2 regions of the Frankia sp. R43 genome follow, and region 1 is predicted to be linked to the other one. Evidence: riboswitches for the same ligand, from Rfam matches in the RefSeq annotation. Region 1 holds a riboswitch; the other holds the start of a gene.

Region 1 (5,696 bases):
TGAGGCCACCCGGAGGGTTGTGCTCACGGACGACTTCGGCCAGCGGATCCAGATGAGCATCGAGCAGCTCGAAGTCATCGTCGACGAGGCCCGCGCGGGCCGGATCACCTCCCTGGTGGCGGCCGAAATCGCCGCCGGAGGGTGACCGGTCATCCTCATTCCGTAGCGGCCGAGCTCGGTCCGCTACCGGGGCCGGTCACCGCCGTGGCTGCCGCGGCGGCCGCGGTGGTGGCGGCGGTTCACCTCGTGCGGCTGTACGGGCTGCTTCGCTCCACCCCGGCCGGGCGCCTGACGCTCGGTCATCCGGCGGCTGGCCATCCGGTGGCTGGCCATATGGTCGCCGACGGCTGGATCGAAGTCGCCCACGTGCTGGTCGCGGCGGGGATGGCGGTGATGTTCGTCGGCCCGCCGCGGCTCATCGGCTCGTGGCCGTTCTTCGCCGTGTACCTGGCACTCGCGCTCGTCATGCTGGCGATGGTGGTGCTGCATCCGCACTGTGGGACGCCCGGAGTCTGGTCATGCTGCGCCATGGTCGTCGTCGAGTCGGCGGCGATGGCGTGCATGTCGGGCGCGGTCGGTTTCGCGGGCTGGCCGCTGCGCACCGACGGCGCCCTCGGCGCCTGGTGCGTCGCCGTCTTCGCCGGAGCCTGCCTGGTGGCGCTGGTGGGCCTGCCCGCCCGCTGGGCGGCGCGGACATCCGCCCGCAGGATCACCGCCTGGCTGGTCAGGGCGTTTCCGGATCCGGTCGTTCCGCGTGGCACCAGGCTTGTCATGTCAGGCGGGATGGTGCTGATGTTTCTCGGGCACGTCTGACCGCGATGTTCTGATCCGCGCTGTTCCGATAGCGCGCGAATCGCCTTCCTGGCGGGCGGAGCGCGCCACGGGCGCCTATGGTCACCCGGTTGGCGGAAACGAGGCCAAGGGGGCGACCCATGCGGCGCATCGTGCTCATCTTCGTGCTGACCTTCACTGCAGTGCTGACCGTGACGGCTTCGGCGAGTTTCGCCGCACCGGCGAGCGCACCGGCGAGCACACCGGCTGTCACATCAGGCACCGCGACACCTGCCGCCCCGGCCGGTGCGTTGACACCCGCGCAGGCGGTGCAGCTGGTGCGGGAACGCGGCTACACGCCGATGGGGAGCAGCAGCTACGAACCCGCCTGGGCGCTGAGCGCGATCGTGGGGCGGTTGACGTCATCCGTGGACGGACATCCGCAGCAGGCGTTCTTCTTCAGTCAGGGCCGGTTCGTCGGAACCGACAGCGTCCCGAGTGCGAACGTGCGATGGGTGTGGTCCACGAGCGACACCGTGGCGCTTCAGTACGACCTGTACCGCCCTGATGATCCGATGTGCTGCCCGTCGGCGGGGGCGGCCACGGTGCGCTTCCGGTGGAACGGCACCGCGGTGCAGGCGCTCGACCCGATCCCGACCAACGACTGGTCGGCTCCGACGAGCCGCCGCTGAGCCGGCCATGTTCTACGTCCTGTAGAAAAGACGTCATGGGCGTGGTCTACGACATCGTTGTTGTGTTTCACCTGGTCGGGATGGCCATGATTGTCGGAGGGTGGCTCGCGCAGATCCGCTCGCCGCATCCGGTCATCACGCCCGGCATCCTGCACGGCGCCCTCGTCCAGATCGTCACAGGCATGATCCTGGTGGGGCTGGCGTCCAGCGGGGCCGTGGACCGGGACGTGGACAACGCCAAGATCGCGGTCAAGCTCGTCGTCGCGGCGGCCGTCGCCGGCATCGCCGTCGTGGGCAACGCCCGCGGCCGCGAGGCGCCGGCGGCCCTGGCTCACGCCGCAGGTGGGCTCGGGGTGGCCAATGTGGCGATCGCGGTGCTGTGGTGACGATGGCAGCCGGGCGGGCCTTCACGGCCCACGGGTGATCGCGGGCTGCGGGCTGCGGGCTGGGGACTGCGGGCTGGGGGGGCACCGGGCGTCGGCGGGATGGCCGACGCCCGGTGCCTTGTGCGTGCAGCCGGTGCGGGGGCGCCGAGTCAGTGCCCTTCCGGTGCCTCGACCAACTCGGTGAGCACACCGCCGACACCCTTCGGGTGCATGAAGGCGATGCGGCTGCCGGCCGTGCCGTGCACGGGCGTCTTGTTGACCAGGTCGAAGCCGGCGACGGTGAGCGCCGCCAGCGCGGAGTCGATGTCACCCACGCCGTAGGCGATGTGGTGGATGCCCGGCCCCTTCTTGGCCAGGAACTTGCCGACCGGGGTGTCCTCGCGGATCGGCTCCAGCAGCTGGACGTAGGAACCGCCGGTGTCGCCCTTGTGGACCAGCAGCATGGCCTCGCGCACGCCCTGCGCCTCGTTGGTCTCCTGATGCGCGACCGTCAGGCCGAATGCGGCCTCGTAGCGAGGAATGGCCTCCTCCAGCGAGGCCACGGCGATCCCGACATGGTCGATCCTGGTCAGCACAACATCGCTCCTGGTCGTAGGACGGTCGGCCCGTGGCGGCGTCCGGCCCGGGCCCAGCCTCCGAGAGTGCCCGGATACGGCGTTGCGGTCCACTGAATCCAGTACGCCGTGTCCCGGTCACCACCGACCTGTGGCGCGCGTCACCCCGGGCTTCGTCGAAGTTTCATGACGAGTGGTGCGGGAAGGTCCCAGTCACCGCAGTCGGTATGAATTCCCCGCTCGGACCCACAAGAAGATCCGTGTTGTCTGTAGTGATTAATGGAAGGCGTGTAACGGTGCCTGGAGCTCGGCTGGATCGCATTTCTGCCGAGTCGATGCCAGGGGTGCGGCTTATCGCCGGAAAACGCGGCGTCCCCGCCGTGACGCCTCTGGATGTCCAGGGGCCCGCGGCGGGGACGGTGCGTCGAGTCGATCGACGATTCCGATCAGCTTACGAGGGGCAGCTGATCGACCGGTCGCTCGCTCGGGTATTCGGTTGTGCGGCCGATCAGCCGAACAGGGCCTTGTGGGTGAGCGGGCCGATGACGCCGTCGGGCACCAGGCCGTGCTTCTTCTGGAAGTCGATGACCATGTGGTTGGTCTGCGGTCCGAAGTAGCCGTCGACGACGATCGGGTAGCCGAGCTTACGCAGCTGGTCCTGCACCAGGGAGACATCCCAGCGGGGGCCGGACACGCCCAGCCGCATGTAGCCCGAGTCGACGGCGCGGTTGGCGCTGGTGGACGGCGCGGTGGACACCGTGGTGCTCACCGAGTTGCCCACGGCCGCGGCTGCTGCGGCTCCACGAGCCAGGTACTTCGTGTGCATGCCGTTGGTGTAGGCGCTCCACGCGGTGATGCCCTGGCTCTGGCAGACCTGCCGTGCGGCCCAGGCGTTGACGTTCGGGTCGTAGAGGTCGCGGTTTCCGACCCAGCTGGCATGCGCGCGCATGTTGATCTGCCACAGGCCGCGGGAGTCCTCGCCGACGGTCGCGTGGGCGGTGGTGTTGCCGCCGGACTCGGCGAGCGCGACGGCGACCCAGGTGCTCAGCGGAATTCCGCGGCAGGAGTTCAGGCCGGCGTTCTTCGCCGCCTGCGCGATGCTGGTGTCCGAGATTACCGCCGCGCTGGCGGGGCTCGCGGTGAAGAACAGGCCGGCGGATGCCCCGATGACGCTCGCCGCGGCAACAGCAGCGGAGCGACCACGGCCTCGGCGGCGGACGCTGGGGGACTTGCGGTGCTTTCCGGTCGACATCAAGATATCTCGTTTCTACGTTGAAGAGCAGGCGGGTAGGGCGTCTTCGGGCGCCAGTGATCCGTACACGGATCAATGAGTCGCGACGAAATGGGGTCGCGAAAAAAGGCGCACGAATGGACGCGCGTTCTGCTATCGGCGTGAAATTTGTCTGGGCCCGAGCGGGCCCCAGATCTCCGGTGTCAACCCCGGGTTACGGGCGCGGCGTTACCGCGGCGGCGTTCCGAGGGACGGATGCAGTCCCGGCTGCTATTCCAAGCATGCGTACACGCAGATCCTTCCCGTACGCCTGCGAGGTTAGCTGTCGGGTTCGGGCCGGGAAGCCCGGTCGGCGCGCGCTGCGCGGCGACTTCACCCCGAGGACGGCCGCCTGGGTGCGGTGGCCATCCGGAGGAACCTGGTTCCCCCGCTTCTGCCCTGGTGGTCACTAGGAGGGGACGACGGGCCTAGGGCAGAACTCGGCGTACGACCCGTCGCTTGTTTGGTGCCAACACACCGTAACGAACTACTAAGGGTAGTCGCAAGTCCCAGTTTTTGCCCTTTTGTGGCGCTACCTAGTCACGATGCGTACAACAGGTTGGTGTATGCGCACTGTACGCGACGAAGAGGGGGAGAGGGTCCGCCGAGTACCGCAGGTGCCGCCGATGTGGTGTATGCGGCGTTCTGCCGGCTGCTTGAGCTGCGCGTGGTGACCGGGTCGTCCGCGGAGGGTGGTGACCGATCCGCAGTGATCCCTGGCAGGCCTGTCGGCTCGCGATCGCCGAATCGGCTGTGATGTGCGTAGCATCTCCGGCGAGAGTGGAATACCGGACCCTGCCCCGTCCCCGTGGGGCCCTCGCCGACGTCCTACGGTGACTGGCGGGGCGGTTCCGCGGAACCGCCCCATACGTCGCGGGCAAGCTGGCGGTGTGGGCGCTCTCCCGTCGACCGCGCCGTCAGGAACAGGCTCGCCCGGCCAGCGGACCGGGCGAGCCCGAGCGGATGTGCGATGTGATCAGACCCAGCCGGACATCGGGTAGGCCGTCATCAGGTCGCGCACCTCGCCGGCGATGCGGCTGATGGTGGTCTCGTCGTCATCGCCCGCGGCCTTCACGGCCTCGTCGATCCAGCCCGCCAGCGTCGGCATCTGCTCCGGCTGCAGTCCGCGGGTGGTGATCGCGGCCGTTCCCAGCCGGACGCCGGACGGGTCGAACGGCTTGCGCGGGTCGAACGGAACGGTGTTGTAGTTGAGCTCGATACCGGCCCGGTCCAGCGCCTTCGCGGCCGGCTTGCCGGCGACGCCACGGCTGGTCAGGTCGATCAGGATCAGGTGGTTGTCGGTGCCGCCGGTGACGAGGTCGAAACCGCGGGCGGACAGCGCCTCGGCGAGCGCCTTCGCGTTCGCGACGACGCGGTGGGCGTACTCGCGGAAGTCCGGGGTGGTGGCTTCGCGCAGCGCGACCGCGATGGCGGCGGTCGTGTGGTTGTGCGGGCCGCCCTGCAGGCCTGGGAACACCGCCTTGTCGAGGGCGGACGCGTGCGCCGCGTCCGACATGATCATCGCGCCGCGGGGCCCGCGCAGGGTCTTGTGCGTGGTGGTGGTGATGACCGGCGCGTGGCCCACGGGCGAGGGGTGGGCGCCACCGGCGATCAGGCCGGCGATGTGGGAGATGTCCGCCACGAGCACGGCGTCGATCTCGCCCGCGATCGCCGCGAAGGCGGGGAAGTCGATGGTGCGGGGGATCGCGGTCCCACCACAGAAGATCACTTTTGGCCGGTGCTGGAGCGCGAGGTCGCGCACCTCGTCGAGGTCGACCCGCCCGGTGTCCTGGCGTACTCCGTACCGGACCCCCTGGAACCAGCGGCCGGTGGCCGACACCGTCCAGCCGTGGGTCAGGTGGCCACCCGAGGGCAGGCCCATGCCCATCACGGCATCGCCCGGCTGCAGGAACGCCAGGTAGACGGCCAGGTTGGCAGGCGAGCCGGAGTACGGCTGGACGTTCGCGTGCTCGACGCCGAACACCGCCTTCGCCCGGTCGATCGCCAGGGTCTCGACCGGGTC
Region 2 (5,696 bases), on a different contig from region 1:
CTTCTGATCCGGGCGACCCGTTGCCGTTGGTAATCATCCTGCACGATGACAATTCGGATGCGAAGACGTTGGAAGAGGGGAGCAAGGTGTCCTCGCTGGCGAATCGCAAGGATCTCGCGCTCGCTTTCCCGGAGGCCGTCGCCGGAACCTGGCGACTGGACGACCCGAAAGGCGCGGACGTGCAGTACCTGAGCGACGTCGTGCGCTATATGGACGAGAAGCGGTCCGACATCGACCTGGACCGGGTGTACCTCTGGGGCATGGGCGAGGGGGCCCGGCTGGCGCTGCTCGCGGCCTGCACCTCGGCGACGCCCATCTACGCCGCGGTCGGCGTGGTGGGGCAGTTCGACACCGAGCCCGGGCCGACCTGCGACAACGTCACGCCGCATGGCCGGTTCGCCGAGACCGAGTGGGACAAGGGCGTCACGGACGCCCTGTGGAAGTTCTCCCGCGACCTGCACCGGACCGTGTGACAGACAGTCCGGCTCGACGAGACGGGTGGGACGAGGGTGGGTGCGACGAGGACGGGTGTGGGGTGCGGGGTCGGCCCCGCATCTGACTCCATCGGCCCCGCATCGGCCGCCACGTCATACTCCAGCCGAGTTGCTCTAGTTGCAAAGAACTAGTCACTTAGCTCGGATGTCCGGCGGCGGCCGAGGATGTCGCGGAGCCGCTGGCCAATTCGGGTCTTGCGGATCCGGTGAAGGTTGGATCAGCAGGCCTGCCGGTCTTGCCTCTCGGCTGGCTCCAGGGGCGCCGGAGGTGCTGCCTCCGGCCGTCGGCGCCGATTTCCTGTTCGGGCCCCGACCGTGATCCCGGTGAGGAGTCACGGTCGGGGCCCGCGTGGCCTGTCGGCGTCGCCGGGAGGGGGGTAACGGCGTCGACAGGCCACAAGGAGGCCGGGTGGCGGAGGGTCCGCTGGCCGCCGGTCCAATGGGGGGGGGATCGGAACGGCGACCAGCGGAGTCCGAGGCCTTCCGGCCGGATGGACGTCAGATGGGGGGGGATCTGACGTCCATCCCACCGGAAGGATCTACGATCTGCGGATCCGGGTGGGTGGCGCGTGTGGTTCTGTTTTGTTTATGCGGCAGGTGTTGATGCCCGATGGTCGCATTCTGGACGGTTTGCGCCGCATCTACACCGCTTATGCCGAAGTAGAATGATGTCGCAACGGCCTAAGTGCTGGAAGTGTCGAGACGGTCACGCGGCGAGCGCGAGTCGCGCGGCGTCAGGCACTTCCTGGCGGTGCGGGCTACGGGGCGTGCTCGCAGGTCTGCGGAAGGTGAGGCTGCGGTCCGGTGCAGGGGACCACACATCGGATCTGGTGACCGCCGGGCCGGAGTCAATCCCGACCAACGCCGACCCGGCGGCGGGAGCCGGGCGCGACCGGAGGGGGAGATCGCGCGGCGGCTCGTTCCGAGGACAGGGCGATCCGTGCTGCCCCGTCAGTGCGTGCGGCTTATCAGGTGAACAGGGGGGAGCCCGGAGCCAGCCGGCAAAGCAAGGTGGGCCGGCCGGTACTCACGGTGCTCAGGCGACGCGGCCGACCAGGTACGAAGTGGTGTAGATCGTCTGCAGCTTGACGACATCGCCACTGTGCGGGGCGACCCACATCTTGCCGTCGCCGGCGTAGATACCGACGTGGTAGATGTTGCCCGGGGTGCCGAAGAAGATCAGGTCGCCGGGGGCCTTGTTGTACTGGGAGATGTGCGTGGTCGCCGCGTACTGCTGGTCCGTCGTGCGGGGCACGCTCTTGCCGAGCTGCTTGTAGACGTACTGCACGAGCCCGGAGCAGTCGAACGAGTTCGGGCCTTCCGCGCCGTAGATGTACGGCTTGCCGGCCTGGAGCGATGCCAGGTAGACGGCCTTCTCGCCGATCGTGTTCGCTCCGACGTTCACGCTGACGACGGGCGTCTCGACCTCGACGGTCGAGCGGACGGCCTGACGGGAGGCCTGCGCCGGCACGGGGGGGCGAACCGTCAGGGTGGCGTCGTTCTCGGAGTGGGCGGACTGCAGCGAGTCCGTACCATCGAAGATCGCCGTGACGTTGGTGGTCGTCAGGACTCGGGCCGTGTAGGAGGCCTGGCCCCGGTCGTCCGTGGTGAGGTGCAGGAAGGTCGCCCACCCGGTGGGCAGCTTGACCTGGACCTTGATGAGCTGGTCGGCCAGCGGGGCCTTGGTCTGCTCGTCGTAGAGCGAGAAACCGATGTTGACCGGCTCGTTCGCGTTGACGGTGACCTCGGGGTTGGTCACCCGCAGGCCCACGTCGACCTTCGAGGAGAGGGTCGGCGCGGAGATGTCGGTGGTGGCGTCGAGCACGGTGGTGGACCCACTGCCGGCCACGGACGCAACCTGGATGGCCCCGTCGACGGCCAGTCGCGAGCCGATCTGCGTCGCGAGGGTCATCGGGGCGGTGTTCGACGCCTCATCAAACGCAGCGTCCGCGTTGGTGTCCGGAGCACATCCGGCGAGCGCGACCCCGGAGACTGCCACAGTCCCGGTGGTGACGGCGGCCACAGCTCGGGCCCTGGCTCTTGCTCGACTCGACGCCGTGGGGGCTGACGGTGCCCGGTGGCGGCCGCGGCCTTCCTGCTGCCGGCGTCTCTCGGTATCAAGCTGCACGCTTTGCGCAGACAACGTTGCGTTCCTTCCCGTACGCCTGCGAGGTGAGCTGTCGGGTTCGGGCTGGGCTGCCCGGTCCGTCGCGCGACCTTCGTGCGATGGACTTCACCCCTAGACCCGCACCACTACTTGGTGCCGGTCGGTGGAGGTGGGTCCCCCGCTCCTGCCCGAGGTGACGACTCGGAGGGGACACCGGGGCCGCGGGCAGGATTCGGCGTTCGGCCCGGTGTTGTCGTGACGTCGCAAGCGAGACTAGTCCACACGGATGGTGTGGGTAAACACTAGTCCCCCCCAACTACACCGAGTGTGCAAAGAAGTGCCCCTTGCGGGAGCGCATCTGCCCAGGTCAGAGGGGGTGCTGAGCTTCACGTCACGTTTTTGGACGGCCACACGAGGATCACGGACAAACACTTTAGGTGACGAGAAGTTCCGAACTGGCGGCCCGCAACAGACGCCGGAGCGGGCCGTGAAGCACGGCCACGGAGGGGTGCGGCTCGGCGCGGACGGCGGCTCGGCGTGGACGGGCCGGCTCGGCGTGGACGGGCCTGCCCAGGGGAACGGTTGTTCGGCGCGGACGGCCGGCTCAGCGCGGACGGCCGCTCCGGCGGCTCAGGAACCCGGAGTTGTGGAGCACCTGCAGCTCGATCGCGAGCTGTGTCACCTCGGGCGGAAGAGTGCGGTAGCTGCTCTGCATGGCCTCGACGGCCGCGCGCGCGTGCTCGGCGAGATCGTCCAGAGCCTGCTGGCGTTGACGCATCCGGGCTCGCTCCTCCTGGAGCGTCCGGACCGTGTCCTCCTGCCACTGCCTGGTGCGAATGATGTGCTCGCCGGCGTCCGCGGCCTGGCGCTCCGCGTCCTCCAGCCGGCTGAGCAGCGCGTCCAGAGCCTCCAGGCGGCTGGCGAGCTCGGCCATCAGATCGCCGCGGCCGGGCAGGAGCGAGAGCTCGTGTCGCCTCGGCTGGGGGTGCGTCATGGCTGACTCCGGCCGCGGCCTGCGGTGCGGGCCTGCTGGAGGGGCGTCGTGATCTGGGCGGAAGGCAGCCTGGAGGCGCACCATCGCCCCGCTCTCGACCATCGCCGAAGTTCCGACACGGTTGGTTACGTTAGTCGACGCATGGGATTTTAGGCGTGCGGTCGGCAGGATCCGGCACATAGTCAACGGACGACGGCGCGCGTCGAGGCCACCAGACGGGTGTCGACCAACGGATGCACCCGACTGGATGGATCATCACCGGTTGCCGTGTGATCCAGCGATCGGAGATCTCCGTGTCGACAACGGAAGGTTTCGGATGTGACGGAGCGAAGCGGCGGGCGAGTGGCTTGCGCCGTTCTGGCCACTGGATGCCATCCGACTGATCGTCACAATAAGTGATGTGGCTTGTGGCCTGTGATCGATCGCGACGACCGTCATGGCCCCGTGGCATGGGCGGGGTGCGGGTGGCGATGGCCGGGAGCCGCGATCCTGGCTGATGCCCGGTCATCGTCATCATCAGTGTGCAGCCGATCCGTGTGGATGTGTCGGTGGATCCGGATGGCGCCGTGTGGAGCAAGTATGTGAACCGGTTTTGGACGGTTTCCTAAGAATAGGATCCTGTCGTGCAACAACATCGATCAAGGCCGGTTAGTCGGGTGGACCTGGCTGGGATCGCCGTTGGCGGACGAGCCCGGGCTGCCCAGCCGAATTCGCTCGCCCGGATCCGCCGCTTCTCGGGATTTTTGCCACCCGCGCCCTGGCGACCACAGATCTCAGATCTCAGATCTCGTCCGGCGGCAGTGGCGGTCACGGCGGCGGCTCGAGGCCGCGGTTCGCGGAGTCGAAAACTGCGGCTGTTCTCGCGACCATAATCCTCAGGTCCCCTCCGGCGGTGGTGGCGGGCGTGGTGGCAGCTCGAAGCCGCGGTTCGAGGAGTCGAGGATTGCGGCTGTTCTCGTGACCACAATCCTCAGACCCTGCCCGGCAGCTACGGCCGCGCTCGCGGGCGGCCCCGTGGCCGAGGAGATCGCCCGCCCCCCGCACTGTCACCACCAGCGGCAACCGCCAGATCCCACCGGGCGAACCTGCGGCGATCGTCAGAAATCCCCGGCGCGATCCGCGACGGGCTCACCGGGCCATGTTTTCGTCTGCCCAGATGCTTGCGGCGTGTGTCGGGCAACGCTGATCAGTTTGGCCGACGGCGGCGCCGTAAACAGCCGGGGCGGTTTGCCCGGATCTCTCGGCATTGCTGTGCGCGGCAGCTGCCGCCCCGCGCCACGGCGGCCCGCGGCTGTCGGGTGACCTGCTCGACGCTGCTCTTCCCGGCGGGGAAAGAGATCGGCCCGCCGCTGGGAGGTAAGGCTTTCGTCGGTCGGTCCACCTGCCCGTTGCGGCAGTTCGGCGCGGCGGTTCGGCGCGCGACTTCGCACCGGCACGGACGGAAGACCCGTCCCGGTGGATTGTCCGTGCTGCGATGGTCGGTGTCGGATCCGATCATCGGTACCGGCCACGGCGGTTGGGTTCCTGGGCGCGCGATGAGATGGTCGAGTTGGGGGGATTGTGCCGCCGGGCGGGAGATCGGCGGGAGGGAACCGGACGGGCGCCGCGTGTGGCCGTGATGTCGACCTGCCCCGTGGTCGCCGCCGGCGGATGGATCAGGCCGAGGGCCTCCGGTGGCCGTACGGCCACCCTCGTCGTGTCGCAGGGTAATCGCGACTCGCGGCTCGATGATCGAGACCGGTGACGCTGCGCGCCGGTCGACCGACCCGGCGGTCGACGACGTCCCGGCGGAGCCGGCACGGCCGGCGGGGCCGTGCCGGCGAACCCGACCGGGGGCAAGGCGCGGCGACGGGGCTGCCCCGACGGGTGGGCCCGACCGAGCCCGTCCAGGGCCGTCCAGGGCCGACCAGGGCTGGCCAGGGTCTGCGGGCCACCGGCGATCAAGGATCGTTTTGCCCGTAGGGTGACCGCATGGCTGCCGTGGCGGACGACACATCGGACACCCCGAACGAGGCTGACGCGGTCACCGAGGCCGCCGCGGTTGCTGGAACCGCCGCGGTGGCGCTGGACGCGCCGATCACAGCTGTTGTCGTTTACCCCA

Evidence for each region. A riboswitch is a leader RNA that binds a small molecule or an ion and turns the genes downstream of it on or off. The one in region 1 is predicted to bind cyclic di-AMP.
Region 2: it holds a riboswitch for cyclic di-AMP, as region 1 does, so the genes downstream of both, ACG83_RS22925 (C40 family peptidase) here and ACG83_RS38325 (peptidoglycan-binding protein) in region 1, are expected to answer to the same signal.

The regions. Positions count from the first base shown of each region.
Region 1 covers NZ_LFCW01000013.1:26,239-31,934, forward strand. Annotated here, with positions in the region: gene ACG83_RS38300 (hypothetical protein) at 1-145, shown strand, start outside; gene ACG83_RS38305 (DUF5134 domain-containing protein) at 205-813, shown strand; gene ACG83_RS38310 (LppP/LprE family lipoprotein) at 933-1,463, shown strand; gene ACG83_RS38315 (hypothetical protein) at 1,499-1,849, shown strand; gene mce (methylmalonyl-CoA epimerase) at 1,999-2,424, opposite strand; gene ACG83_RS38325 (peptidoglycan-binding protein) at 2,912-3,655, opposite strand; cyclic di-AMP (ydaO/yuaA leader) riboswitch at 3,928-4,129, opposite strand; gene glyA (serine hydroxymethyltransferase) at 4,650-5,696, opposite strand, start outside.
Region 2 covers NZ_LFCW01000005.1:469,371-475,066, reverse strand. Annotated here, with positions in the region: gene ACG83_RS22930 (PHB depolymerase family esterase) at 1-473, shown strand, start outside; gene ACG83_RS22925 (C40 family peptidase) at 1,531-2,517, opposite strand; cyclic di-AMP (ydaO/yuaA leader) riboswitch at 2,643-2,810, opposite strand; gene ACG83_RS22920 (hypothetical protein) at 3,206-3,595, opposite strand; gene ACG83_RS22915 (DUF4139 domain-containing protein) at 5,567-5,696, shown strand, end outside.